3 regions of the Streptomyces sp. NPDC037242 genome follow, and region 2 is predicted to be linked to each of the others. Evidence: riboswitches for the same ligand, from Rfam matches in the RefSeq annotation. Region 2 holds a riboswitch; each other region holds the start of a gene.
The links. Region 2 has a riboswitch for cobalamin ahead of ACZ7GJ_RS25020 (ABC transporter substrate-binding protein). Riboswitches for the same ligand answer to the same signal wherever they lie in the genome.

Region 1: it holds a riboswitch for cobalamin, as region 2 does, so the genes downstream of both, metE (5-methyltetrahydropteroyltriglutamate--homocysteine S-methyltransferase) here and ACZ7GJ_RS25020 (ABC transporter substrate-binding protein) in region 2, are expected to answer to the same signal.
Region 3: it holds a riboswitch for cobalamin, as region 2 does, so the genes downstream of both, ACZ7GJ_RS04285 (ribonucleoside-diphosphate reductase subunit alpha) here and ACZ7GJ_RS25020 (ABC transporter substrate-binding protein) in region 2, are expected to answer to the same signal.

The regions. Positions count from the first base shown of each region.
Region 1 covers NZ_JBVJUY010000014.1:42,027-51,480, reverse strand. Annotated here, with positions in the region: gene ACZ7GJ_RS18465 (sugar transferase) at 1-938, opposite strand, end outside; gene ACZ7GJ_RS18460 (short-chain fatty acyl-CoA regulator family protein) at 1,540-2,955, opposite strand; gene aceA (isocitrate lyase) at 3,294-4,580, shown strand; gene aceB (malate synthase A) at 4,793-6,397, shown strand; gene ACZ7GJ_RS18445 (3-hydroxybutyryl-CoA dehydrogenase) at 6,394-7,278, shown strand; cobalamin riboswitch at 7,423-7,648, shown strand; gene metE (5-methyltetrahydropteroyltriglutamate--homocysteine S-methyltransferase) at 7,815-9,454, shown strand, end outside.
Region 2 covers NZ_JBVJUY010000022.1:102,553-112,006, forward strand. Annotated here, with positions in the region: gene ACZ7GJ_RS24980 (IclR family transcriptional regulator) at 1-470, opposite strand, end outside; gene ACZ7GJ_RS24985 (bifunctional 4-hydroxy-2-oxoglutarate aldolase/2-dehydro-3-deoxy-phosphogluconate aldolase) at 575-1,243, shown strand; gene ACZ7GJ_RS24990 (PfkB family carbohydrate kinase) at 1,240-2,220, shown strand; gene ACZ7GJ_RS24995 (aldo/keto reductase) at 2,221-3,105, opposite strand; gene ACZ7GJ_RS25000 (glycoside hydrolase family 18 protein) at 3,222-4,553, opposite strand; gene ACZ7GJ_RS25005 (DUF4352 domain-containing protein) at 4,670-5,308, opposite strand; gene ACZ7GJ_RS25010 (ankyrin repeat domain-containing protein) at 5,383-6,117, shown strand; tRNA gene ACZ7GJ_RS25015 (tRNA-Trp) at 6,172-6,245, shown strand; cobalamin riboswitch at 6,353-6,490, shown strand; gene ACZ7GJ_RS25020 (ABC transporter substrate-binding protein) at 6,527-7,516, shown strand; gene ACZ7GJ_RS25025 (FecCD family ABC transporter permease) at 7,513-8,541, shown strand; gene ACZ7GJ_RS25030 (ABC transporter ATP-binding protein) at 8,538-9,350, shown strand; gene ACZ7GJ_RS25035 (hypothetical protein) at 9,382-9,454, opposite strand, start outside.
Region 3 covers NZ_JBVJUY010000002.1:308,124-317,577, reverse strand. Annotated here, with positions in the region: gene ACZ7GJ_RS04295 (carbon starvation CstA family protein) at 1-1,425, shown strand, start outside; gene ACZ7GJ_RS04290 (CstA-like transporter-associated (seleno)protein) at 1,422-1,616, shown strand; cobalamin riboswitch at 1,745-1,876, shown strand; gene ACZ7GJ_RS04285 (ribonucleoside-diphosphate reductase subunit alpha) at 2,020-4,413, shown strand; gene ACZ7GJ_RS04280 (ribonucleotide-diphosphate reductase subunit beta) at 4,413-5,429, shown strand; gene ACZ7GJ_RS04275 (hypothetical protein) at 5,384-5,590, opposite strand; gene ACZ7GJ_RS04270 (helix-turn-helix domain-containing protein) at 5,672-6,640, shown strand; gene def (peptide deformylase) at 6,637-7,272, opposite strand; gene ACZ7GJ_RS04260 (tetratricopeptide repeat protein) at 7,338-8,348, opposite strand; gene ACZ7GJ_RS04255 (HD-GYP domain-containing protein) at 8,468-9,454, opposite strand, start outside.

The DNA.
Region 1 (9,454 bases), on a different contig from region 2:
AGCAGCAGGACCGCCGCGCCCAGCCGGTCGACGACCCTTTTGACGGCTCGGCGGCCCCCGGTGAAGGTCGGCATGCTGACCCGCAGCAGCGGGATCCCGAGTACGGCGTCGATGTGCAGCCGCGGGCCGGCCACCTCCATCAGCACCGGGGCCACGACCATTTCGGCGTCGCTGCCTTCGAGGTTCCAAGCCAGCCGTTGCAGCCGGTTCGGCGACCAGTGCGGGTCCGGTGTGACCGCGACGACGCGGTAGCCGTCGCGGTGGACGTGGCCCGCTACCTCCGTCAGCCGGCCGACGACCGGTACGCCGTCCAGTTGGTCGCCGTCGGGCCCGAGACCGTCCGTCGTGCACACCGCGTCCACCCGCCAGCCGAGCTGGGGGAACTTGCGGGTCCGGGTGATCAGGTCGTGCAGGGTGGTCAGGCTCCCGGCGGCGAGCACCGGTCGCAGGCACCGTCCTGCCTTGCGCTGTTTGTGCAGCCAGAGGCGCAGCAGATACCGCGCCGTCATGGTGATGAGTGCGATCGCGGGGATCGCGACGAAGATCCAGAGCCTGATGTTGCGCGAGGTGAGGGCTATCCCGCCGAGTGCGAGGACGACGGTCGCCGCGAACAGTGAGCGTCCGAGCCTGCGGAATTCCTCGGCGCCGCCCTGGCCGAGTACCGCCGGAGCCCACGACCGGCTCACCGCAAGCGCCCCCAGCACCAGTAACTCGGTGCCGAATGCGAGGATTCCCCACTTCTCGTGCCAGTTGGCCGCGTCCCTGGACCCGAAGAAGACGCCGATCGCCGCCACCACGAAGGCGGTGGCCACGGTGTCACTGGTGATGACGGTCCGGCGGTACCGCTGTTCCCAGTCGATCGCGGGCCGGCTCATCGTCCCGTTCGCAGGCCGCCCGCGCGCCGCCGGAAACGGGTTGACTAATTCCCTCTGCTGCACAGGACCCCCCCAGGCCACCAGTGGTTCGGAGTGTTCGCCTCACACTGTTTCTCCATCGGGAGGCCCCACCCCCCGCATGGCACATACCGGCTACTGCAGCGCTACTTGAACACCGACCCAGGCGGCAGCGGTCCCGGACGTGCTGTCGGAGCGCCGAGGCACGCAGGAGCCCGTCGGAAATGCGGATGTTCCACTCGCCCCCCCGGGCTCAGGAATTGCTTGCTCACTTGAACGTTCGGTGCAGAGGATGCGACCGCTTGATGTACGTAGCGCCAAACCTATAGATCATTATTTGTCGCCTTGTGTCCAAGCATCTGAGGCATGGGTCAATCTAGAGCATCGGGGCCCGTCCGGTGAGGGGATGTGTGCAATTTGCGCTCAAGTTGCGAAGGCGGATCCGTCGGCGGGTGCCGGCCCGCGGGTGCCCCTGCGATGGCGGTATGCCTCGTGACCTGTGACGACGGTCGTTCTCGGGGCTGTCGGCGCCGCCGAATCGGTGGCCTCCGGCACGGCCGCCCGGGCCGCGCCGAACAATCGTTCCCGGCGCATCCGCGGATCGCGGAGGCGGCGCGGAACCGGCGCCGCTCCCTGCGGGGCCGGTTCAGACCGGGCGGGCCCGCGGAGGGGCGGTGACGGGGTAGGGGATGAAGGTGCTGCTGTTCTCGTCGACGGCCAGGGCGCGGCCGAGCGGCGGGACGGCCCGCTGGGGGCAGTCGAGGCGTTCGCAGAGCCGGCAGCCCATGCCGATGGGCGTGGCCGCGGCGGTGTTGTCCAGGTCGAGGCCGTCGGCGTACACGAGCCGGGACGCGTGGCGGATCTCGCAGCCCAGGCCGATCGCGAAGGTCTTGCCGGGCTCGCCCCAGCCGCCGCGGTGGCGGGTGACGGCGCGGGCCGTCCACAAGTACCGCTGCCCGTCGGGCATCGCGGCGACCTGGACGTGGATACGGCCGGGCGCGGCGAAGGCCTCGTACACGTTCCACAGCGGGCAGGTGCCGCCCGCGCGGGAGAAGTGGAATCCGGTGGCGGACTGCCGCTTCGACATGTTCCCTGCCCGGTCCACACGGACGAAGGAGAAGGGCACCCCGCGCAGCCTGGGGCGTTGGAGCGTGCTGAGGCGGTGGCAGACCGTCTCGTAGCCGAGGCCGAAGTGGTCCGTGAGCCGCTCGATGTCGTAGCGGAACTCCTCCGATGCCGTGTGGAAGGCCGGGTACGGGAGGATCAGCGCGGCCGCGAAGTAGTTGGCGATGCCGATGCGGGCCAGAGCGCGGGCGGGGGAGTCGGGCGGGAAGTCCTCCGCGGCGAGCCGGTCGAGCTCCTGCCCGTACTCGGTCAGGGCGAGCTGGGTGGCCATCCGGAAGGCCTGCTGTCCCGGGCGGAGGCGGTTCGACAGGTGGAGGGTCCGAGTGCCGGCGTCGTAGTGGTGCAGCCGGTCGGACTCGGTGGTGATGCGGATGCCGTGCCGGTCGGTGAGGCGGCGGGTCAGGGCGCGGACCACGTCCCCGGGACGGATGCCGATCTCCCGGGCCAGTGCCTCCGCGGCGAGGTCCGTGTCGTGGAGGTAGTTCTGGCGGCGGTAGAAGAACTCGCGGATCTCCTCGTGCGGTGAGCGCGGAGCGTCGGCCACCGCGTCTCGCCCGTCGGCGGCGTCGGTGAGCCGCTCGGCCAGCAGTTGGCTCCGCCGGCCGAGGTCCAGCAGTACGGATGCGACCGCCGGCATCCGGGTGGCCAGCTCCGCCAGATCGGAGGGGGAGACGCGGTTCTCGGCCACCTGCTGGGCGAGTGCCTCGCGCAGGTCCGCGACCATGCGGCTGGTGTCGCGCTCCGCGAAGAAGCCCGGGTCCACCCCGAAGGCCTCGGTGAGCCGCAGCAGCACCGGCACGGTGAGCGGGCGCGAGTCGTGCTCCATCTGGTTCAGGTAGCTGGGGGAGATGCCAAGAACCCTCGCCAGATCGGCCTGGGTCATGCGGCGTTCCTCACGCAGCCTGCGCAGCCGCGCCCCCGCGTACGTCTTGCTCACCGGACTCCTCCACCGTTGGACGGGCCCGGCCAGCATAGGGCCCCCGCGCCGCCTTGAGACCTTCGCAAGCTTGGCAAATCCGGCCTCGAAGATTCGCAAAGCTTGGCACATACACCTCCTTGATGGCACCAAGTGCCAGTGCCAGAGTCAGTCCTGTGGCCAGCCGGAACCGGCAGCATTGCTCAGCTCCGGCCCGCGGGCGAGTTCGGCGGGCCGCACTTTCTGCGCAGGTTGTGCAGGTTACTGAGGCACGGCGTGCCAATGCCCAGACGGCTGATGGCCGGGCATTGGCAGGACCAGCAACAAGCGACGAACGACGGATGGAAACGGTGACGGTCATGGCACAGGCGAACACGACGGCAGCGGCCGAGAAGCTGGCGCAGCGGTGGGCGGACGACCCGCGGTGGTCGGGCATCGAGCGCACCTACACGGCCGAGGACGTGGTCCGGCTGTCCGGCAGCATCCGCGAGGAGCACACCCTGGCCCGGCGCGGCGCCGAGCGGCTGTGGCGCCAGCTCCACGAACAGGATTACATCCACGCGCTCGGCGCGCTCACCGGCGGCCAGGCCGTCCAGCAGGTGCGCGCCGGCCTCCAGGCGATCTACCTCTCGGGCTGGCAGGTCGCCGCCGACGCCAACCAGGCCGGGCACACCTACCCCGACCAGTCCCTCTACCCGGTCAACTCGGTCCCGCAGGTGGTCCGCCGGATCAACAACGCGCTGCTGCGCGCCGACCAGATCGCCACGGCCGAGGGCGGCAGCGACACGACCGACTGGCTCGCTCCGATCGTCGCCGACGCGGAGGCCGGCTTCGGCGGCCCGCTGAACGCCTTCGAGCTGACCAAGGCGATGATCGCGGCCGGCGCCGCCGGCATCCACTACGAGGACCAGCTCGCCTCCGAGAAGAAGTGCGGCCACCTCGGCGGCAAGGTCCTCGTCCCCACCTCCCAGCACATCCGCACCCTGAACGCGGCCCGCCTCGCCGCCGACATCGCCGACACCCCGACCGTGATCATCGCGCGTACGGACGCCCTCGCCGCCAACCTCCTGACCAGCGACGTCGACGAGCGCGACGCCCGGTTCACGACGGGCGAGCGCACCGCGGAGGGCTTCTACCGCGTACAGAACGGCATGGCCCCGGTCATCGCCCGCGGCCTCGCCTACGCCCCGTACGCCGACCTCATCTGGGTCGAGACCGGCACCCCGGACCTGGAGCAGGCCCGCGAGTTCGCCGAGGCGATCCACGCGCAGTACCCGGACCAGATGCTGGCCTACAACTGCTCGCCGTCCTTCAACTGGAAGGCCGCCCTGGACGACGACCAGATCGCCAAGTTCCAGCGCGAGCTGGGCGCGATGGGCTACCGCTTCCAGTTCATCACGCTCGCCGGGTTCCACTCCCTCAACCACGGCATGTTCGACCTCGCCCGCGGCTACGCCGAGCACGGCATGACCGCCTACGTCGACCTCCAGGAGCGGGAGTTCGCCGCGCAGGCGCAGGGCTTCACCGCCGTCAAGCACCAACGCGAGGTCGGCACCGGGTACTTCGACCTGGTCTCCACCGCCGTCAACCCCGCCTCCTCCACCACCGCGCTCTCCGGCTCCACCGAGGAAGAGCAGTTCCACTAGGTCGTGTCGTCAAAGTCCCGTCTGGCCGGCGGGGCCCGGCACGCACGCTCCGCCGGCCCCGCCCTTCGGGCGGCCGACGCCACTTTGACGACACTCCCCAGAAGTCCCGCCCAGGTCCTGCCGCTTGCCGTCCAACGGCGCCCGGGGTTCCTTCCCGACCCGGGCGCCCCGCCCCCGGGCGCCCGCCGCCCCGTGCCGAGGAGAAGAACCGCATGTCATTCACGCCCCCGACCAGCAGTGTCCGGGTCCTCGGCGCGCCGGGTGAGCGCCACGAGGAGATCCTGACCCCCGAGGCCCTGGAGTTCCTCGGCCGACTCGACGGCGCGTTCGCCGGCCGCCGCCTGGAGATCCTCAAGGAGCGCCGCCGCCGCTGCGCCCACCTGGCCTCCGGATCGCCCCTCGACTTCTCCCGCGCCACCGCGGCCGTCCGTAACGACACCGGCTGGCGGGTCGCGGAGCCCGCCCCCGGGCTCACCGACCGCAGGGTCGAGATCACCGGCCCGCCGGAGCGCCGCATGGCGGTCAACGCCCTCAACTCCGGCGCCCGGGTGTGGATGGCGGACTTCGAGGACGCGACGGCCCCCACCTGGGGCAACGTCATCGACGGCCAGCTGAACCTGCTCGATGCCATCGAGCGCCGCATCGACTTCACCACCCCCGAGGGCAAGGAGTACCGACTCGGCCCGGACCTCGCCACGATCATGGTGCGCCCGCGGGGATGGCACCTCCTCGAAGAGCACCTGGAGATCGACGGCCGCCCCGTCCCAGCATCGCTGGTCGACTTCGGGCTGTACTTCTTCCACTGCGCCCAGCGCCAGATCGACGCCGGCCACGGCCCGTACTTCTACCTCCCCAAGCTGGAGAACCGGTACGAGGCCCGCCTGTGGAACGACATCTTCCTGTACGCCCAGGACCTCCTCGGCATTGCCCGCGGCACGGTCCGCGCGACCGTGCTCATCGAGACGATCACGGCGGCCTTCGAGATGGAGGAGATCCTCTACGAGCTGCGCGAGCACAGCGCGGGCCTGAACGCGGGCCGCTGGGACTACCTCTTCAGCCTGATCAAGAACTTCGGCCACCGCACCGACTTCCAGCTCCCGGACCGGGCCGCGGTCACCATGACCGCCCCCTTCATGCGGGCCTACACGGAGCTCCTCGTACGGACCTGCCACCGGCGCGGGGCCCACGCCATCGGCGGGATGGCCGCCCACGTCCCGAGCCGGGACGCGGAGGCCAACACCGCGGCCCTGGCGAAGGTGCGGCTCGACAAGGAGCGGGAGGCCGAGGACGGCTTCGACGGCTCCTGGGTCGCGCACCCCGGGCTCGTCCCCGTCTGCCGGGAGGTCTTCGGCAACGTCCTGGGGGACCGGCCCCACCAGCTGGAGCGGACGCGTGAGGACGTCGAGGTGACCGCCGCCGATCTGCTGTCCGTCCGCCGGATCGCCGCCCCGCCGAGCTCCGAGGGCATCCGCTCCAACGTGGCCGTCGCCCTGCGCTACTTCGACGCCTGGCTGCGCGGCAGCGGCGCCGTAGCGCTGAACGGCCTCATGGAGGATGCCGCGACCGCGGAGATCGCCCGCGTCCAGATCTGGCAGTGGCTCCGACACGACCGGGTGGACCGGGGCACCGTCATCGACCTCCTCGACGCCGAATGCGCCGCCCTGCAAGCCGAGGACCCGCAGGCCCTCGTCCTCGAAGCGCGCGAGGTCTTCGTGGACACGGCACTGTCGGTCCAGCTCCCCGCCTTCTTCACGCCCGAGGCCTACACCCGCCACCTCGTCCGCACCGCCACCCTCACCGCGCAGGTGAACGCGTGAACGCCGCGGTACGGCCGAGCCCCATCCGGCGCGTCGGCATCGTCGGCGGGGGACAGATGGGCGCCGGCATCGCCGAGGTGTGCGCCCGGGCCGGCCTGGACACCGTCGTCGCCGAGTCGGACGCCGCCGCCGCTCGCGCCGCCCGGGAGCGGATCGCCGTCTCCCTGGAGCGCGCCGTCCAGCGGGGCAGGCTGGACCGGATCTCCGCGGAGGACGCGCTGGCCCGACTGCTGTTCACCGGGGACCTGGAGGACCTCGCCGACCGCCAGCTGGTCATCGAGGCGGTCACCGAGAACCCCGACGTCAAGACCGAGATCTTCACCGCTCTCGACAAGATCGTCGCGGACCCCGGTGCCGTCCTCGCCACGAACACCTCCGCGATCCCGATCATGCGCCTGGGCATGGCGACCGGACGCGCCGACAGGGTGGTGGGCCTGCACTTCTTCAACCCCGTGCCCGTACTGCCGCTCGTCGAGGTCGTGTCCTCCCTCCACACGTCGGCGGACACCCTCGCCGCCGTGGAGGCCTTCGCCGGGGACACCCTGGGCAAGACCACGATCCGTTCCCAGGACCGGGCCGGATTCGTCGTCAACGCCCTGCTCATCCCCTACCTGCTGTCGGCCATCCGGATGGCCGAATCCGGGTTCGCACGTGCTGAAGACGTCGACGCCGGCATGGAACTGGGCTGCGCCCACCCGATGGGTCCGCTCAAGCTAGCCGACCTCATCGGCCTGGACACGGTCGCGGCCATCGCGGAATCCCTCTACGAGGAGTTCAAGGAACCGCTCTACGCCCCGCCCCCGCTGCTCCAGCGGATGGTGCAGGCCGGGCTGCTGGGCCGCAAGAGCGGCCGCGGGTTCCACACCTACGGCCGGGGCTGAGGGGCCCCGGCAGGTCTCCGGGCCGAGGGTGCCCGGAGGTGCGCGGGAACGGTGGGGTACGGCGAGTGGTGTCGCCGTGCCCCACCGAGCGTGCGTGCGGGCCGCGTTGACACCCCTCCCGGCGGGGAGCGCGGGACATCCCCTAAGGTGGCCGGTGCAGCTGGTTCGCCCCGTCCGCCAGGCGGGATGCGTCGTAAGAGGGAACCCGGTGGGAATCCGGGACTGCCCCGCAGCGGTGAGCGGGAACGACCGCCGTCATACGCACTGGGACCGGACAACGGTCCTGGGAAGCGACGGCCAGTAGGTGCCCGCCGGGAGACCGGCAGGCGTGCCCGCGAGTCCGAAGACCTGCCCGTTGCCCGCACGCGACCGTTCGCGTGCGGACATCCCGGTGACCTCGTGGGCGGGTCGGCGTACACAGCGAGCGGCAGACGCGGGCTTCGGCTCCGCGCCACGGGCCGCCCGCCGCGTCGTTCCTTCGCGTCCACGTCCCGTCGCCGGGGCGTTCCTGGACACATCTCGCGAAGGAGAGTTCCGTGACAGCCAAGCCCGCAGCCGCGGCAGCACGAGCCACCGTGTACGGCTACCCCCGCCAGGGCCAGAACCGCGAACTGAAGAAGGCCGTCGAGGGCTACTGGAAGGGCCGGGTCACCGCCGACGCCCTCCGGGAGACCGCGGCCGCACTGCGCCGTTCCAACTGGCAGCAGCTGGCCGAGGCCGGCATCACCGAAGTCCCGACCGGCGACTTCTCGTACTACGACCACGTCCTGGACACCAGTGCCATGGTCGGCGCCGTCCCCGAGCGGCACCGCGCGGCCGTCGCCGCCGACGCGCTCGACGGCTACTTCGCGATGGCGCGCGGCACCCGGGACGCCGCCCCGCTGGAGATGACCAAGTGGTTCGACACCAACTACCACTACCTGGTCCCCGAGCTCGGCCCCGACACCGTCTTCACCGCCGACCCGGCCAAGCAGGTCGCCGAGCTGGAGGAGGCCCTCGCGCTCGGCCACACCGCCCGCCCCGTGCTCGTCGGCCCGATCACCTACCTGCTGCTGGCCAAGCCGGCTCCCGGCGTGGCGGCGGACTTCGAACCGCTGGCGCTGCTGGACCGGCTGCTCCCCGTCTACGCCGAGGTCCTCGCGGCCCTGCGGGCCGCCGGGGCGCAGTGGGTGCAGCTCGACGAGCCCGCCCTGGTGCAGGACCGCACCCCGGCCGAGCTGAAGGCCGCCGCCCGCGCCTACCGCGACCTCGGCGCCCTGACCGACCGCCCCAAGCTGCTCGTCGCCTCGTACTTCGGCCGGCTCGGCCAGGCCCTCCAGGTGCTCGCCGCCTCCCCCGTCGAGGGCCTGGCGCTCGACTTCACCGAGGCGGGCGGCGCCAACCCGGAGGACCTCGCAGCGGTCGGCGGGCTGCCGGGCAAGCGGCTGGTGGCCGGTGTCGTCAACGGCCGCAACATCTGGATCAACGACTTCGAGAAGTCGCTGGCCACCCTCGGCACTCTCCTGGGCCTCGCCGACCGGGTGGACGTCGCCGCGTCCTGCTCCCTCCTGCACGTTCCGCTCGACGCCGGCGCCGAGCGGGACATCGATCCGCAGGTCCGCCGCTGGCTCTCCTTCGCCCGGCAGAAGACCCGGGAGATCTCCGTCCTGGCCCGAGGACTGACCGGGGGCACGGACTCCATCGCGCCCGAACTCGCCGCGAACCGGGCCGACCTGGCCTCCCGCGCCGCATCCGCCCTCACCCACGACCGGGCCGTCCGGGCCCGCACCGCGGCCGTCACCGACGCCGACGGCCGCCGCTCCCAGCCGTACGCCGACCGGGCCGCCGCCCAGCGGGCGCACCTGGGCCTGCCGCTGCTGCCGACCACGACCATCGGCTCCTTCCCGCAGACCGACGAACTGCGCGCGGCCCGCGCCGACCTGCGCGCCGGGCGCATCGGCACGGCGGGCTACGAGGCACGCATCAAGGGCGAGATCGAGGAAGTGGTCTCCTTCCAGGAGAAGACCGGCATCGACGTCCTCGTCCACGGCGAGCCCGAACGCAACGACATGGTGCAGTACTTCGCCGAGCAGCTGACCGGCTACCTGGCCACCCAGCACGGCTGGGTCCAGTCCTACGGCACCCGCTACGTCCGCCCGCCGGTCCTGGCGGGGGACATCTCCCGCCCCCAGCCGAT
Region 2 (9,454 bases):
GTGTGCAGCGGCATCCGCATGCCGATGCGGGAGGCCGTCCGGAAGGGCTGGGTGCCCTCCAGCTTCCGGATGTAGGTGATGGTCTCCCCGCTGTGCAGGGCGAGGTGGACCGTCTGGCCGGTGGACTGCTGGAGCTCCCGCAGGATCCCCTCGATGCTCGCCGGCTCCCCGCCGCTGACCATGGCGGACAGTCCGCGGAGCCGGGGGCCCACCCCGTACCGGCTGTCGCCTTCGGAGCGTACGAAGCCCTGCTCGATGAGCGAGGCCAGGATCCGGAACGTGCTCGACTTCGGTACCGCCGCGGCGGCCGTCACATCGGCGAGCCGGTGCGGTCCGCCGGGCGCGGCCACCGCCTCCAGGATGCGCAGGGACTTCTCCAGCGCCGAGCCGGCCGTCGAGGTCCGCCCGCCGCGCGTACCGCCCGCGGCTTCCTCGGTCTCCTCGGTCTCCTTCGTCTCCTCCGTTGACACGGGGCCTCCCGCCATGTGTAGGGTCTAGACCAAATGGTTCCGCTACATGATACGGAGTTCCACTACGTGGAACAACTGGAGGGACTGTGTCGTCCGTGCCGTACGTGCCTACTGCTCGCGTCGGGTCCTGCCATCCGTACGCGGTCATAGCCGCCCAGCGCCTGCTGCCGGTGCTGCGCAACTCCGACGCGGACGAGGCCGTCCGCCAGGCCACCGCCCTGCTCGCGGCCGGCTGCCGCGCCGTCGAGCTGACCACCTCCACACCCGGCTGGGCCGAGGCGGTCGCCCGCACCGCACCGCTCGCCGACGCGCGCGGCCGACCCGCCCTGATCGGCGTCGGCACCGTCACCACGGCCGGACACGCGCACGCCGCTCTCGACGCCGGCGCGGCCTTCCTGATCTCCCCCTACCCGGCCCCCGAGGTCCGGAAGGCCGCCGAGGAACGCCGGGCCGTCTTCGTCGAGGGCGGCTTCACCCCCGGCGAGATCGCCTCGGCCGCCCGGTCCGCCGGCGCGGCCAAGGTCTTCCCCGCGCACGTCGGCGGACCCCGGTTCATCCGCTCCCTCAAGGCGGTCCTGCCCGAGGCCCTGATCATCCCGACCGGCGGCATCGCACCCGCCGAGGCCGGTGAGTGGCTCGCCGCGGGGGCGGCCGCCGTCGGCATCGGCAGCGGCCTGCCGGCCGACCCCGGCGAACTCGCCGCCGTGTTCGCCGAGCTGGCCCTGCCCTGTTGCGGCCTGGGCGACTGTGCGGGCCCGGGGGCGCGACCGTGAGCGTGACCGCTACCGCCGGTGCCACCGGGGCCTACGACGTCCTCGTGCTCGGCGAGGTACTCGTCGAGATCCACGCCGACGCCGCCCTGCGCGACGCCGCCGACGGCACCCCCGCCCGCATCTCCTACTCCGGCGACGCCCTCAACGCGGCGGCCGCCGCCGCGGCCGCCGGGGCCCGCACGGCGCTGCTCGCGGTCGTCGGGGACGACGAGTTGAGCGTCCCGCTGCTGGCCCGCGCCGCCGAACTCGGCGTCGACGTCTCCCACGTACGCCGCGCCCCCCGCCCCAACGGCGCCTACCTGCTCTCTGCCGACCCCGAGGGCGACCGGGAGTTCGTCTACTGGCGCACCCGCAGCGCCGGCTCCACCCTCGGGGTCGAGCACGTCGAGTCCTGGCGCGGGCTGCTGGCCGGCTGCAAGGCGCTGGTCACCGGCGGTATCGCCGGCGCCCTGTCCCCGAGCAGCCGCGCCGCGGTGCTGGCCGCCGCCCAGGTGGTGCACGAGGCCGGCGGCCACCTCTCGTACGACCCCAACTTCCGGCCCCGGCTCACCAGCCGGAGCGAGGCCCGGGAGCTGCTGGCCCGGATCGCCCCGCTGACCGGGCTGCTCAAGACCTCCTGCCCGGCCGACGCGCTGGCCCTGGTCGGCACCACCGACCCGGCCACCGCGGCCGCCCGCTACCGCGCACTCGGGGCCCGTACGGTCGCCGTCACCGCGGGCGCCGGCCGGCTGCTGCTGGACGACGGCTCGGGGGCCGCGTACCACCCCGTGCCCGTCAACCCCGACCCGGTCGACGCCACCGGTGCCGGGGACTGCTTCACCGGCACCACCACCGCACGCTTCGCTCTGGGCGACGGCCTCGCGCAGGCCGTCGCGTACGGGCTGGCGGCCGCCTCCCTCTCGGTGTCCGGCCGCGGGGGCACCGGCGGCATCCCGGCCTTCGCCGACACGGCCGCCCTGGCCGCCGCGCAGCGCTGACTAGGCGGGTTCGAGCAGGGCGATCTCCTCGGCGGACAGGCGCAGCGCGCCCGCGGCGATGTTCTCGGCCAGGTGCTCCGGGTTCCCGGTGCCGGGGATCGCCAGCACGTGGGCGCCGCGGTTCAGCGTCCAGGCCAGGCGCAGCTGGGCCGGGGAGACCCCGTGGGCCGCGGCGAGTTGGCGTACCCGCTCGTCCTCGGTCGCGACGACCCCGGCCTCCCGGCCGGCGCCCGCTATGGCGAAGAACGGCACGAAGGCGATGCCCTGTTCCCCGCACGCGTCCAGCAGGGCGTTCGCCTCGGCCGGCGCCCCGATCCCGTACGCGTTCTGCACGCACACCACCGGTGCGATGGCCTGGGCCTCGGCGAGGTGGTGGGCGCCGGCGTTGGAGATCCCGAGGTGCCGGATGAGCCCGGCCGTGCGGAGCTCGGCGAGGACCCCGAAGTGCTCGGCGAGCGGCGTGGCGGCGGCCGAGGGCGGCAGGCGCAGGTTGACCACGTCCAGGTGGTCGCGGCCCAGCTGGCGCAGGTTTTCCTCCACCTGCCCGCGCAGCTGCCCGGGCTCGGCCCACCACCAGGCCCCCGACGGGTCCCGGCCGGGGCCGACCTTGGTGGTGATCACGAGCTCGTCGCCGTACGGGGCGAGGGCGTGGTTGATCAGCTCGTTCGCGGAGCGGGTCGGGGAGAAGTAGAAGGCGGCGGTGTCGATGTGGTTGACGCCGAGCTCGACGGCGCGCCGGAGCACGCCGGTCACCCGTTCCCGGTCGCTGGGGGAGCCGTCCGCGAGGTGGGTGAGGCGCATCGCGCCGAATCCCATGCGGTTGACGGTCAGGTCGCCGAGCCGCCAGGTGCCCGCGTCGGCGGCGTTGATCTTGTCCGAAGTCATCCGGTGAGGGTAACCGGGCCCGCCGCGCGGGGAGGGCGCGGCCTGGCGCGCCGCCGGACCGGACGCTTCCGCGGCCCGGCGGCGCTGTCAGGGGACCTGGGCACCCAGACGTCCTACTACCCCCGCAGACCCTGGTCGACGGCCGTCATCAGCTCGCCGTCGGCGGTGTCGGCGTCCAGGGACCAGAACATGGCGCCGCCCAGGCCGTGCTCGCGGATGTACCGGGTCTTGGTGCGCAGCACCTGCGGGTCGTCGTACGTCCACAGCGTGCTGCCGTCGAACAGCCAGGCGTGGCCGCCGCGCCGGTCGCGGTAGACCTTGTACGTCCCCGAACCGGCCAGTTCCTTCAGCGCTTTGTAGTCCTCGTACCCGGCCGACCAGGTGGCCGGCGCCGGGCCGGTGGCCGGCTGTCCCATGCCGTCCCCGCCGCCGCTCACGCCGGTCCAGCCCTGTCCGTAGAACGGCATGCCCATCACCAGCTTGCGCGCGGGCGCGCCGCGCCGCTGCCAGGCGTCGACCGTTCCGTCCACGCTGAAGTCGCCGCGGGCGTACAGGGCGGACTGCTGGGCCGTCGTCTTCTCGCCCGAGACGTGGAAGTCGTAGCCCTGGAGGGTCACGAAGTCGAGGTCGCGCATGATCCGGCGGACGTCGAAGCCCGCGTCGATCTTGGCCGGCGCGGTCGGGACGAAGGCCGTCAGCTCGTACTTCGTCCGCTTGCGCTGGCTCTGGGCGTACGCGTCCAGCTGGGTGCGGAACTCCTTGACCAGCTCGGCGAAGTTGCGCTTGTCCTCCGGGCGGTAGGTGGTGTCGGTGTCACCGGCCGATCCGGGCCACTCCCAGTCGAGGTCGATCCCGTCGAAGACGCCGGCGGCCGCGCCCGCGCCGCCGCGGGTGCCGTCCTGCGGCAGGTTCCCCTTGATGTAGAGGTCGATGCAGGACTCCACGAGGGCCTTGCGGGAGGCCGGGGTCAGCGCGGCGTCCGAGAAGTGCGTGGACCAGCTCCAACCGCCCAGCGAGAGCAGGACCTTGAGGCCCGGGTGCTTGGCCTTGAGCTCGCGCAGCTGGTTGAAGTTGCCGGCGAGGGGCTGCTGCCAGTCGTCGGCGACGCCGTCCACGGAGTTCTCCGCGTCGAGCGGGCGGACGTAGTCGGCCCAGGCGTCGGCCTCGCCGGGCACGTTGCCGGTGAAGCACTTTCCGTCCGGGCTGATATTGCCGAAGGCGTAGTTGATGTGGGTGAGCTTGCCGGCGCTGCCGTTGGCCTCCAGGTCCTGGACCTGGAAGTCCCGTCCGTAGACCCCCCATTGGGTGAAGTAGCCGACCCTTTTGTACGGGGAGCCGCCGCGGGCGCCGTCGCCGTCGCCGTGGGCGGAGGAGGCGGGCGCGAAGGCGGTGAGCAGGGAGAGGGAGCAGGCGGCGACGGCCAGCCTGCCGAGCATGCTGCGGCGCATGGGCTTCCTTTACGGACGCGGGGGAGTGGTGCTCCTGAGCCGTGCTGTGCGTGCGCTGTGCATGCGGAAACTATTGGTCTGGACCAGAGTGGGTCAAGAGGGCGGGTCCGGCTGCTTCAGGACAGGCTCCAGTGGCCGACGTCGTCGGCGAGGCCGCCGTTCAGAGCGAACTGCACCGCGGCGAGCGGGGCGTCCTTCGGCAGCCGGAAGGTGGCGAAGCCGAGCGCCGTGCCGCCGGGGTCGAGGGTGACGGTGTCGGGGAAGGCCGCACCCGCCTGCGTCGAGATGCCGGCGCCGGTGTACCGGTGGCCGTACGTGTCCAGCAGGTGCGCGGCGGCGGCTGGGGAGTCCTCGTACACGGCGGTCCCGGTGTTCTCCAGGCGGAACTCCACGGAGACCAGGCGATCGGCGCTGCCGGGCGCGGGCGCGGGCGCGGGCGCGGGGGCGGTCGGGTCGGCTGGGCCGGCGGGCTCCGTCGGCTCGGCGGGGATCGCCGGGTCGGCCGGGATCGCCGGGTCGGCCGGGTCCGTCGGGGTCGCCGGGTCCACCACCCGGGTGAGCGTGACGTCGAGCCGCTCGCCCGGCCCGTCGCCGGAGAGCGAGATGGTCTCGCCGGAGGCGCCGGCCGCGCCCAGCAGGGCGGGCGCGAGCAGGATCGCCGCCGCGAGCCGCGCCGCCCGCACCCGGACGCGGGGCCGCGCCCCGGCGGCGCGCTCCTCTCGGCGCACGGCGGAAGCTGCCGCTCGACGGATCACCCCGCCCACGATCCTCCGCGTCCCCCGGTCCCGCCACCGGCCGGAGCGGCGTGCGCCCTCGTAGCCTGATCCCCATGCTCTCCCTCGAATCCGGCGACCCGCTCGCCGTCTCCGTCTCGGCAGCGATCCGCGCCGGCGACCTGTCGGAGCTGCGTCGGCTCCTGGACGCGAACCCCGGGCTCGCGACCTGCCGCATCGTCCGGCGGGGCGCGGCCGCCGGGGAGCGCAGCCTGCTGCACATCGCCACCGACTGGCCCGGGCACTACCCGCAGACCACGGAGGTGATCCACGCCCTGGTGGCCGCCGGGGCGGATCCCGGAGCCCGGTTCGTCGGTTCGCACGCGGAAACCCCACTGCACTGGGCCGCGAGCAATGACGACGTGGCCGCCGTCGACGCGCTCATCGCGGTGGGCGCGGACATCGAGGCCCCGGGCGCCCTCCTCGGCGGCGGCACCCCGCTGGCCGACGCGACCGGATTCGGCCAGTGGCGCGCCGCGCGCCGCCTCCTCGACCACGGCGCCCGTGTCGACCTCCAGGACGCCGCGGCCCTCGGACTCCTGGACCGGGTGGAGGAGTTCCTCGCCGCCGGGGCGTCCCGGGAGGACGTCACCAGCGCCTTCTGGGGTGCCTGCCACGGGGGCCGACTGTCCACTGCCCAATACCTGTTGTCTCAAGGAGCGGACATCAACTGGATCGGCTACGGCGACCTGACCCCCCTGGATATCGCTCTGACCAGCGACGATGGCCCCCTCATCGCCTGGCTCCGATCCGCCGGCGCCCGCACGAGCCGCGAAATTCCCGTGAGTTGATCCCCGAATTCAGTGGATCTTCGGCGCCTGCCGTGTCATGGTTGGTCTCGCCGAAGGGGTGTAGCTCAGCTGGTCAGAGCGCCGGTCTCCAAAACCGAAGGCCGCAGGTTCGAATCCTGCCGCCCCTGCAACGCCGTACTACGGCCCCGTTGTGAACGAACGCCCAGGCGCGAGACCCCTCGCACCTGGGCGTTCGTCGTTCCCCCACCTCACCGCCGAGGTGCCCGCCGCCGGGCGTCTGGCAGACTGGGCCGCGTTACCCAGGCGGTGCAGGACAGGAAACCGGTGCGAATCCGGTGCGGTCCCGCCACTGTGACCGGAGCCCGCCCGAGGGATCTGGGAGTCAGACACTGACGCACCGCCTCTTCACTTCGACCAGGGGACGCGGATCCCCCGGAGAGGCTTCGCCATGTCGCGTTCTCGCGCACTCCTGCGGGCATTTGTGCCGGTTTCACTTCTGATACCCCTGGCCGCTTGCGGTGGTTCCCCGGATGGGGGAGACCCGGCGGCAGGGGCCGCCGCTGCGCCGGGATTCCCGTACACCGTCACGAACTGCGGGGTCAGCAGCACCTATCAGGCCCCGCCCCGACGGGCCGTCGCCATGAACCAGCACGCGACCGAGATCCTCCTCGCCCTCGGGCTGGAGGAGCGGATCGCCGGGACCGCCTACCTGGACGACGCCGTACTGCCCGCCTACCGGCCCGCCTACGACAAGATCAAGGTGCTGGCCAAGGAGTACCCCTCCAAGGAGGTCCTCCTCGGAGCCGACCCCGACTTCGTCTACGGCGGCTACTCCAGCGCCTTCGACAAGGCGCAGGGCCGCGACCGCGAAGGACTGGCCCGATCCGGCATCAACTCGCGGCTCAGTGTGGAGTACTGCACCGAAGGGCCGGTCGGTCTCGAACAGCTCAAGACCGAGATCACCGAGGTGGCACGGACCTTCGGCGTGCCCGAGCGCGGCGCGAAGGTCATCGAGGACGAGCAGCGCCGCATCGACGCCGTCACCGCGCGTGTGAAGGACCGGGCCAAGCCCTCCGTCTTCGTCTACGACTCCGGCGAGGCCTCCGCCTTCACCTCGGGAGGCGACGGCATCGGGAACCAGATCGTCTCGCTGGCGGGCGGGACGAACACCTTCGCCGACCTCAAGGACACCTTCGGCGACGTGTCGTGGGAGAAGGTCATCGAGCGGCGGCCCGAGATCGTCCTCATCTACGACTACGGCGGCACCACCGTCGAAGCCAAGAAGCAGCGCCTGTTGAACGATCCGGCGCTGGCGCAGGTTCCCGCGATCAAGAACCAGCGCTTCGTCGTGCTCCCGCTCTCCTCGGCCGTCCTCGGCGTACGCGTCGCCGACGCCGTCGAGTCCCTGGGCCGCCAGCTCCACCCCGACGCCGCGTGAGGCGGCGCCGTACCCCGGTCGTCGTCCTCGTACTCGGCTGCGCCCTGGCCGCGTCCGCGGTCGCGGGCCTGGCCCTCGGGCCGGTGCGGATCGCGCCCGGCCGGGTGCTCGACATCCTGCTCGCCGGACCCGGCCCGGGCGGCGGAGCCTTCGGTTCCATCGTGTGGGACGTGCGCATGCCGCGGGTCCTGCTCGGGGTCTTCGTCGGCGCGGGGCTGGCTGTCGCGGGCACCGTGCTCCAGGCCCTGGTGCGCAATCCGCTGGCCGACCCCTTCCTGCTCGGGGCCTCCTCCGGGGCCTCGGCGGGAGCCGTCGCGGTCATCGTCCTCGGCGCGGGCGCGGGATTCGCCGGCGGGGTCGGCGTGCCGCTGGCCGCCTTCGCCGGATCGATGGGCGCGCTCGTCGCCGTCTACGCGATGGCCCGGCGCGGCGGCACCATGACCACCGGCCGGCTGATCCTCGCCGGAGTCGCCGTCCAGTACGTCCTGTCCGCCCTCACCAGCCTGGTGCTCGTGCTCGCCGCGCACCCCGACCAGGTCCGCAGCGTGCTGTTCTGGACCCTCGGAGGCCTGGGCGGGGCCCGCTGGGACGAACTGGCGCTGCCCGCGGCCGCGCTGCTCGTCGGCACCGGCCTGCTCGTCGCCCTCGCCCGGCCGCTCGACCTGCTGCTCGCGGGCGAGGAGGGCGCGCGGACGCTGGGCCTGGACACCGGGCGGTTCCGCGCGGCCGTCTTCGTCCTGACCTCCCTCGTCATCGGCGTACTGGTGGCCTACAGCGGGGCGATCGGTTTCGTGGGGCTGATGGTTCCGCACGCCGCCCGGATGGTCGTGGGTGCCGGACACCGCGCGCTGCTGCCGGTGGCCGCGCTGGGCGGGGCGGTGTTCCTGACCCTGGCCGACCTGCTCGCCCGTACCGCGGCGGCGCCCGAGGAGATCCCCGTCGGCGTGGTCACGGCGCTGGTCGGCGGCCCGTTCTTCCTGTGGATGCTGCGCAGGTCCACCCGTACCGAGGGGGTGGCCGGATGACGGCGGATCCGGGATCGCGGCCGGTGGAACTCGTGGTCGAGGCCGTGCGTTACGAGACCGACGGGCACACGCTGCTGCACGGAGTCGACCTCGTAGCCCGCCCCGGCGAGACGGTCGGAGTGGTCGGCCCCAACGGCAGCGGCAAGACCACACTGCTGCGCTGCGTCTACGGCGCGCTGCGGCCCACGGCCGGCCGCGTGCTGCTGGACGGCGCGGACGCGGCGGTGCTGCGCGTCAAGGACCGCGCCCGCCGGGTGGCGGTCGTGCCGCAGGACGCGGGCGGCACCTTCGGGCTGACCGTGCGCGAGGTCGTGGCGATGGGGCGCAGCCCGCACAAGCGGTTCTGGGAGCAGGACGGTCCGCAGGACGCGCGCCAGGTCGCCGGGGCGCTGGAGACCGTCGGCGCGGCCGCCCTCGCCGGGCGCCGCTTCGACGAGCTCTCCGGCGGGGAGCGCCAGCGGGCCCTGGTGGCCCGCGCCCTGGTCCAGGACCCGGGCCTGCTCGCCCTCGACGAGCCGACCAACCACCTGGACATCCGCTACCAGCTGGAGATCCTGGCCCTGGTCCGCTCCCTGCCCGCGACGGGACTGCTCGTCCTGCACGACCTCAACCTCGCCGCCGCCTTCTGCGACCGGCTGTACGTGCTGTCCGCCGGGCGGGTGGCCGCCTGCGGGACGCCGGAGGAGGTCCTGACGGAGGAGTTGCTGGGCGAGGTGTACGGCGTCCGGGCGCGCATCGGGATCCACCCGGACACCGGCGCGCCGAACATCGTCTACCTTCCCCTGGACGGGGCGCGAGTGGGGAACTGACCAGTTCCGGGACGCGCGCCGCCCGTCGGCGTCATGCTCCGGCCGATCGGCGGCCGAGGGTTCCGAGGCGGGCGTTGGCCTTCATCAGGGCCGGGATCAACAGG
Region 3 (9,454 bases), on a different contig from region 2:
GACGTCTTCACGCTGGAGAAGGAGACCCTGGTCCTCTGGATGATCGGGTACGGCTTCCTGGCCTCGGTGCTGCCGGTGTGGATGCTGCTGGCGCCGCGCGACTACCTCTCCACCTTCATGAAGATCGGCACCATCGCCCTGCTCGCGCTCGGCGTGGTCATCGCCATGCCGACGCTGAAGATGCCCGCGGTCACCGACTTCGCCTCCGGCGGCAACGGCCCGGTCTTCGCCGGCTCGATGTTCCCGTTCGTCTTCATCACCATCGCCTGCGGCGCGCTGTCCGGCTTCCACTCGCTGGTCTCCTCGGGCACCACCCCGAAGATGATCCAGAAGGAGACCCAGGTCCGGGTCATCGGCTACGGCGCCATGCTGACCGAGTCCTTCGTCGCCGTCATGGCGGTCATCGCGGCCTGCATCATCGAGCCGGGCCTGTTCTTCGCGGTCAACTCCCCCGGCGGCGTCGTCGGCACCACCGTCGAGGCGGCATCGCAGGCGGTGGGCAACTTCGGCTTCGCCATCTCCCCCGAGGCCCTCGCCCAGGCCGCGAAGGACGTGGAGGAGACGAGCCTGCTCTCCCGTACGGGCGGTGCGCCGACCTTCGCGCTCGGGATGTCGGAGATCTTCTCGTCCGTGATCGGCGGCGCCTCGCTGAAGGCGTTCTGGTACCACTTCGCCATCATGTTCGAGGCCCTCTTCATCCTGACCACCGTGGACGCCGGCACCCGCGTCGGCCGGTTCATGCTCCAGGACACCCTCGGCAACGTGCACAAGTCCTTCAAGGACGTCAGCTGGAAGCCCGGCGTCTGGTTCGCGAGCGCGATCGTCGTCGGCGGCTGGGGCTACTTCCTGTGGGTCGGCGTCAAGGACCCGCTGGGCGGCATCAACCAGCTCTTCCCGCTGTTCGGCATCGCGAACCAGCTCCTCGCGGCGGTCGCGCTGGCCGTCTGCACCACGCTGCTGGTCAAGTCCGGCCGGCTCAAGTGGGCCTGGGTGACGGGCGTGCCGCTGGCCTGGGACGTGGCCGTGACGCTCACCGCGAGCTGGCAGAAGATCTTCTCCTCGGACGTGGCCGTCGGCTTCTTCGCCCGGCGCGACCAGTACCAGGACGCCATCGACGCCGGGAAGGTCCTCAAGCCCGCCAAGAACATGGACGAGATGCACACCGTGGTCACCAACGCCACCGTGGACGGGGTCCTGTCGGTGCTCTTCGCGGTGCTGATCGTCATCGTGCTGCTGGACGCCGCGCGCACCTGCCTGGCCGCCGTCCGCAACCCCGCGGCGGTCGAGCTCTCCGAGGTCCCGTGGACCGAGTCGAAGATCGTCGCCCCGGCCGGGCTGATCCCCACCGCCGAGGAGCGGGCGGAGCTCGCCGCGGCCGGGCTCGACTCGGGCGGCGGCCGGGTCAAGGAGCCGGCGGCGTCATGAGCCTGCGCAGCGTGCTCGCGAGGGTCCGGTACTACGTACGGGAGTTCTCGGGCGAGGCGGCGTACGACCGCTACGCGGCCCACGCCCGCTCGCACGACCCGCAGGCCCCGCTGATGACCCGGCGGGCCTTCGAACGCGCCCGTACGGACGCCCGCGAGGCCGACCCGCGCGAGGGGTTCCGCTGCTGCTGAGCCCTGCCGTACCCACGAAGGCCCCGCCGGACGCTCCGGCGGGGCCTTTCGGCGGTAGCGGAGAGGTACGACTCGGGGACGGCGCGTCGTGGACGACACAACATGTGGTGGGTCACGCAACGCGGTGCCCCCACATGTATGCTCAAGGCTGCTGTCGCCGCAGGGGAATCCGGTGCGAATCCGGAACTGTCCCGCAACGGTATGAAGTGTCCGTCTACCGGACGCCAAGTCCGAGGACCTGCCGACAGCGCGCCCGGCTCGACCGAACCGGGTGCCGATACGTCCGGGCCTCGCGGTTGGGCCGGTGGACGCCATGCGGGGGACGCGATCCTGCCACGCCCGCATGCGCCCGCTCGCGCCCCGCCCCGCCGATGACCGGGCCGAGCGAGGGAGAGCTCCCCCCGTGACCATCGCGCCTGCCGCGCCGCGCGCCGAGTCCGACCAGCCCGCAGCCGAGGGTCCCGGGACCGCGTTGCTGCGGACCCTCACCGAGCTGACGGCCGACCTCCCCGACACCGACCCCGGCCGGGTCGCCGCCGCCGCGCTGCGCGGGCGCAGCTCCACCGCGGACGAGGCCGAGCTGCGGGGGCTCGCCACCGAGGCCGCCGCCGGTCTGATCTCCGAGGACCCCGCGTACTCCCGACTGGCCGCGCGCCTGCTGACGTTCGCCGTCGCCGACGAGGCCGCGGGCCAGGGGGCCACCTCCTTCTCCGCCTCCGTCGAGGTCGGCCACCGCGAGGGCCTGATCGCCGACCGCACGGCCGAGTTCGTACGCACCCACGCGAAGCGCCTCGACGCGCTGGTCGAGCACGCGCTCGCCGAGGGCGCGGACGACCGCTTCGGCTTCTTCGGCCTGCGCACCCTGCACAGCCGCTACCTGCTGCGCCACCCGATCACCCGCCAGGTCATCGAGACCCCGCAGTACTTCATGCTGCGCGTGGCCTGCGGCCTGGCCGAGGACGAGAGCCTGCGCGCCGTCGAGGAAGTGGCCTCGCTGTACCGGCTGATGAGCCGCCTCGACTACCTGCCGTCCTCCCCCACGCTCTTCAACTCCGGCACCCGGCACCCGCAGATGTCCTCCTGCTACCTGCTGGACTCCCCGCTGGACGAGCTCGACTCGATCTACGACCGCTACCACCAGGTCGCGCGCCTCTCCAAGCACGCCGGCGGCATCGGCCTCTCGTACTCCCGCATCCGCGCCCGCGGTTCGCTGATCCGCGGGACGAACGGCCACTCCAACGGCATCGTGCCGTTCCTGAAGACCCTCGACGCCTCCGTCGCCGCCGTGAACCAGGGCGGCCGCCGCAAGGGCGCCGCCGCCGTGTACCTGGAGACCTGGCACGCGGACATCGAGGAGTTCCTGGAGCTCCGCGACAACACCGGTGAGGACCAGCGCCGCACCCACAACCTGAACCTCGCCCACTGGGTGCCGGACGAGTTCATGCGCCGCGTGAACGCCGACGCCGACTGGTCGCTGTTCTCCCCGGCCGACGTCCCGGAGCTGGTGGACCTGTGGGGCGACGAGTTCGACGCCGCCTACCGCAAGGCCGAGGCGGACGGCCTGGCCCGCAAGACCATGCCCGCCCGCGACCTGTACGGCCGGATGATGCGCACCCTCGCGCAGACCGGCCAGGGCTGGATGACCTTCAAGGACGCCTCCAACCGCACGGCGAACCAGACCGCCGAGCCGGGCTCGGTCGTCCACTCCTCCAACCTGTGCACCGAGATCATCGAGGTCACCAACGACGGCGAGACGGCCGTCTGCAACCTCGGCTCGGTCAACATGGGTGCCTTCGTGGTGGACGGCGGGATCGACTGGGAGCGCCTGGACGAGACCGTCCGCACCGCGGTGACCTTCCTCGACCGCGTGGTGGACATCAACTTCTACCCGACCGAGCAGGCCGGCCGCTCCAACTCCCGCTGGCGCCCGGTGGGCCTGGGCGCGATGGGCCTCCAGGACGTCTTCTTCAAGCTGAAGCTGCCCTTCGACTCCCCCGAGGCGAAGGCGCTGTCCACGAAGCTCTCCGAGCGCATCATGCTCGCCGCGTACGAGGCCTCCTGCGACCTCGCCGAGCGCAGCGGCCCGCTGCCGGCCTGGGAGCAGACCCGTACCGCCCGCGGTGTCCTGCACCCGGACCACTACGCGGGCATCGAGCTGAACTGGCCCGAGCGCTGGGACGCGCTGCGCGCCCGCGTCGCGAAGACCGGGATGCGCAACTCGCTGCTCCTCGCCATCGCCCCGACGGCGACGATCGCCTCGATCGCCGGCGTGTATGAGTGCATCGAGCCGCAGGTCTCCAACCTCTTCAAGCGCGAGACGCTCAGCGGTGAGTTCCTCCAGGTCAACGGCTACCTGGTGGAGGAGCTGAAGGAGCTCGGCGTCTGGGACGCGCAGACCCGCGAGGCGCTGCGCGAGTCCAGCGGCTCCGTCCAGGGCTTCGGCTGGATCCCGGCCGAGGTGCGCGAGCTGTACCGCACGGCGTGGGAGATCCCGCAGCGCGGCCTGATCGACATGGCGGCGGCCCGTACGCCGTTCCTCGACCAGTCGCAGTCGCTGAACCTGTTCCTGGAGACGCCGACCATCGGGAAGCTGTCCTCGATGTACGCGTACGCCTGGAAGCAGGGCCTGAAGACCACGTACTACCTGCGCTCGCGCCCGGCGACGAAGATCGCCCGCGCCGCGCAGGCCGCCACCCCCGCGGCGCTCCCGCTGGCCGACGCCGCCGCCGAGGCCGCGGCCGCGGAAGCGCTCGCCTGCTCCCTTGAGAACCCCGAGTCCTGCGAGGCCTGCCAGTAATGAGCTCCACCGACAAGAAGAACCTCCTGGACCCGGGCTTCGAGCTCACGCTCCGCCCGATGCGCTACCCGGACTTCTACGAGCGCTACCGGGACGCGATCAAGAACACGTGGACGGTCGAGGAGGTCGACCTCCACTCGGACGTGGCCGACCTCGCGAAGCTGACGCCCGCTGAGCAGCACATGATCGGCCGGCTGGTCGCGTTCTTCGCGACGGGCGACTCGATCGTCTCCAACAACCTCGTGCTGACCCTGTACAAGCACATCAACTCCCCGGAGGCGCGCCTGTACCTGTCGCGCCAGCTGTTCGAGGAGGCCGTGCACGTCCAGTTCTACCTGACGCTGCTGGACACCTACCTGCCCGACCCGGACGACCGGTCGGCCGCCTTCGACGCGGTCGAGGAGATCCCCTCCATCCGCGAGAAGGCGCAGTTCTGCTTCAAGTGGATGGACTCGGTCGAGAAGATCGATCAGCTGGAGACGGCCGCTGACCGGCGCCGCTTCCTGCTGAACCTGATCTGCTTCGCCGCGTGCATCGAGGGCCTGTTCTTCTACGGCGCCTTCGCGTACGTCTACTGGTTCCGCTCGCGGGGTCTGCTGCACGGCCTGGCGACGGGCACCAACTGGGTGTTCCGCGACGAGACCATGCACATGAACTTCGCCTTCGAGGTCGTGGACACGGTCCGCAAGGAGGAGCCGGAGCTCTTCGACGACGCCCTCCAGCAGCAGGTCACCGACATGCTGAAGGAGGCCGTGGAGGCGGAGCTGCAGTTCGGCCGCGACCTGTGCGGTGACGGCCTGCCGGGTATGAACACCGAGTCGATGCGCGAGTACCTGGAGTGCGTCGCGGACCAGCGCCTGGTGCGCCTCGGCTTCCCGCCGGTGTACGGCTCGCAGAACCCGTTCTCGTTCATGGAGCTCCAGGGCGTCCAGGAGCTGACGAACTTCTTCGAGCGCCGCCCGTCGGCCTATCAGGTCGCGGTCGAGGGCACGGTCGACCTGGACGAGGACTTCTGAGTCGACCGGGTCACCGGGGTCGCGTGAACCGTTGATCGGCCGGCAGCCGCCTTGCGCAGCTGCCGGTCGATTCTGCGTTCCCGGGCCATTCCGTACAGGGGCGGCGCGAGGAGCAGGGCGGCGACGGCGAGGACGACGAGGTAGTTCAGGAAGGTGGTCATGGGTCCACTCTCGCGAGAGCGGCGAAAACCGGACAGTGGCAGGACTGTCATGGATCATCGAATTACTGCCACACTGTAGGCATGCTGACAAACGTGGCGGTGGCCCTCGTCGACGGAGTGGCCCCCTTCGAGTTCGGGATCTTCTGCGAGGTCTTCGGGATCGACCGCAGCTCGCAGGGCCTGCCGGTGTACGACTTCGCCGTGTGCGCGGCCGAGGAGGGCACCTTGACCATGGCCGACGTCGGCTTCGCCATCGCGCCCTCGTACGGCCTGGACCGGCTCGAAGAGGCTGACCTGATCTGTCTGCCCGCCGACCGGCAGGCGCCCGTACGGGACTACCCCGAGCCCTTCCTCGAAGCCCTGCGCCGGGCCGTGGACCGCGGGGCGCGGGTGCTCAGCGTGTGCAGCGGGGCCTTCGTGCTCGGCGCGGCCGGGCTACTGGACGGGCGCCGGTGCACCACCCACTGGATGCACGCCCCGGCCCTGGCGCGCCGCTTCCCGCGGGCCGAGGTCGACCCGGACGTGCTCTACGTGGACGAGGGCCAGGTCATCACCTCCGCCGGCACCGCCTCGGGCATCGACGCCTGCCTGCACGTGGTCCGCCAGGAGCACGGGGCCGAGGTGGCCAACACCATCGCCCGGCGGATGGTCGTACCGCCCCACCGGGACGGCGGGCAGGCCCAGTACATCCAGCGCCCGCTCCCGCGGACCGCCTGCGACACGGTCGGGGAGGTCATCGCCTGGATGGCCCGCCACCTGGAGGACGAGATCACCGTCGAGCAGCTCGCGGAGCGCGCGCACATGTCCGCGCGCACCTTCGCCCGGCGCTTCCTCCAGGAGACCGGCACCACCCCGTACCAGTGGGTGCTGCGCCAACGGGTGCTGCTGGCGCAGGAGCTGCTGGAGTCCACGGACCAGACCGTCGACGCCATCGCGGGCCGCTGCGGCTTCGGCAACGCGGCCGCCCTGCGCCACCACTTCCTGCGGACCCTGGGCACCACGCCGAATTCCTTCAGGCGTGCCTTCCGGGGCCCGCAGGCCGTCGCCTAGGCGTTGGGGACGGTCTCGTAGCGCGGGGTGCCCTCGTCCATCTGCCGCAGCGCGTCCTTGCGGTCGCGCTTGGAGAGCCGGTCGATGTACAGGTACCCGTAGAGGTGGTCGGTCTCGTGCTGCAGGCAGCGCGCGAAGTAGCCGGTGCCGCGCACCTTGATGGGGTTGCCCTGCGCGTCCTGGCCGGTGACCTCGGCGTAGTCCGGGCGGGCCAGGGAGGCGTACGCGGTGGGCACCGACAGGCAGCCCTCGTTGGAGTCGTCCAGCACGCGCGCGGTGGCCGGGAGCTCGACGAGCCTGGGGTTGACCACGACACCGGTGTGGCGGTTGCCGTCGTCGTCCGGGCAGTCGTAGACGAAGACCTTGGCGTCCACGCCGATCTGGTTCGCGGCCAGGCCGACGCCCTCGGCGGCCTTCTGGCTGGCGAACATGTCGTCGATCAGCTGCGCCAGCTCGTCGCCGAACTCGGTGACGTCCTTGCACTCCCGGTGCAGCACCGGATTGCCGACGACCGTGATCGGGCGGGCCGTGCCGCGCTCGCGGTGGGCGAGCTCGCGCGCCTCACAGTCCTCGGTGTCCACGACGTAACCGTCGTTGACGGTCTCGACGACCTCGTTCTCCTGCTGCGCCATGTCCGCCGTACGCCTTCCGTAAGTCCACCCGTTCACAATGTGCCGGTACAGCCTACGGTGCCGGGTCAGCAGACCTCTTCGAGATCCCGCCATTCACGGGTGTCCGGACTGTCCGAGACCCAGCCGTCGAGCAGCCCGCGCACCAGACCGGCCGGAGCGGCGATCCCGCACTCGCGCTCGGGCACCCACAGGGACCCGGACCCGGCCGTACGGTGCCCCAGCGGGCCGGGGTGCCCCGGTTCGCTGTGGTCGTGCGGGTCCAGGTGCTCCCCGTCGCCCTCGCCGCTCGGCATCGCGCTCTCCGAGCAGGTCCGGCACAGCAGCCGCACGGAGGACGACCAGTCCTCGGCGGCGAAGCCGGCGTCGGAGGCCAGCTGCTCCAGCGCGTTGCGGTCCGCCTCGGTGGCCGCCTCCAGCAACACCACCCAGGTCGGCACCGGGGAGGGCGCCCACAGCTCGATCTCGTCGAAGACGGGGTACGAGGGACCGGCCGCGGTGACCCGCTCGCCGTGCGGGACCCCGTCGTGCAGGACGACCTCGCCCCAGCGCCGCCCCGAGGAGGGCAGCGGGATCGACAGGACCTCCATGCGGGCCGGGTCCAGCCGGCGGCCCCAGACCACCTCGGCCTCGCCCTCGGGCGACAGCCGCACGGCGGCGCTGCCGAGCTCCATGCCGACCGGTTCGCCGCTGTGCCGCCCGTTGTGGGCGCCGGCGCCGTGGGGGTCCCCGGGCACCTTCAGCCCGTACGCCTGCCAGGCGCGCCGGGCCAGCGGCCAGTCCTGGAGCGCGGTCGCGGCGATCCCGACGTTCCACCAGTCCGGGGCGCCGGTCTCACGGTCCAGCAGGGCCACGGCGCGCAGTCCGGCGGCCCGCGCCTGCTCCCAGTCGTGCCGGAACTTGTGCAGCAGGGCCAGGTTGAACCAGGACTCGGACAGCCAGGGTTCCAGGTCCGCGGCTCTGGTCAGGAGCGCGCCCGCGTCCTCGTACCGCCCGTCGCCGATCAGCGTGAACGCGCGGTCGGTGGCCTGCCGCCACGAAGCGGAGGGCCGATGCCGTACCTTCCCGAAGATCCTCACGATTCCCGCCTGCCTGGGGGCACCACCCGGCGCTAGCCGGGTGCCAACGGTGCAGCCTTGCGGACACTCTCACTGGCATCCAACCATGCCCACTCGGACGGCCGCTCATTACCCATGGGTTACCCAGCCTGGACAGGACCGACGCTGCCCCGTCCACCCCGGGCCAGAACCCTGGCCAGACACTCCACGACCTCTGGCTGATAGTCGTGCCCGGTGCCCAGGCGCAGCCGCTCCAGGGCCGCCAGTGAGCCGCTCGGGTGACGGGTCCCGCCCACCAGGTCCTCGTACGCGTTCACGGTGCGCACGATCCGGGCGGCGACGGGCTGCTCCCGGTACGGGTCCGCCTGCCGCTCCACCACCACCGCGACCTCGGTCGGCACCCCCGTCTGGCGGGCCACCTCCCCGCCCAGCTCGGCGATCCGCCGGGCCTCGGCGGCCGGCAGCTCCGCGGTCGCCCCGGCCGGGACCGGGTCGACGAGGGCGAGCTGGCCGATGTCGTGCATCAGGGCGGCGTACTCCAGCACCCCGAGCTCCCGCTCCGACAGGCCCAGCTCCCGGCCCACGGCGCAGCTCAGCGCGGCGACCCTGCGGGAGTGGCCGGGCCGGGTGTAGCCGGCGATCTCGGTGGCGCGGGCCAGGGAGGTGATGGTCTGGCGGTAGGTGGTGCGGATCGCGGTGATCCGGTGGAAGGACAGCTGGGTCAGCAGCAGCGGCACGCTGAAGACGGGAACCGCCCACAGGCCCGCACCGGCCACACCGAGGGCCATCACGACCCCGGTGGCGCAGATCGCGGAGCCGATGCCGAGCTGGGCGCGCAGCTCGTCGCGCAGGAGCGGACCGTACGGCCAGCCGGTGCGGGCCCCGGCGAGGGCGGCGGCGAGCACGGCGTCGCACAGGGCGGTGAGGCCGAGCAGGCAGAGCAGGAAGAGGACGAGGTACGGGCCCTGCCCCACCAGGTCCTCCAGCCGGCCCGAGTTGTACAGCGGCTGGAAGCAGACGGCGGCGAAGGTGACGGTGAGGACCCGGCGGGCCAGGTGGTCGAGGGCGGGCCCGCGGCCGCGGGCGATGTGCGGGACGATCCCCACGAGGGCCGCTGCGACGACGAC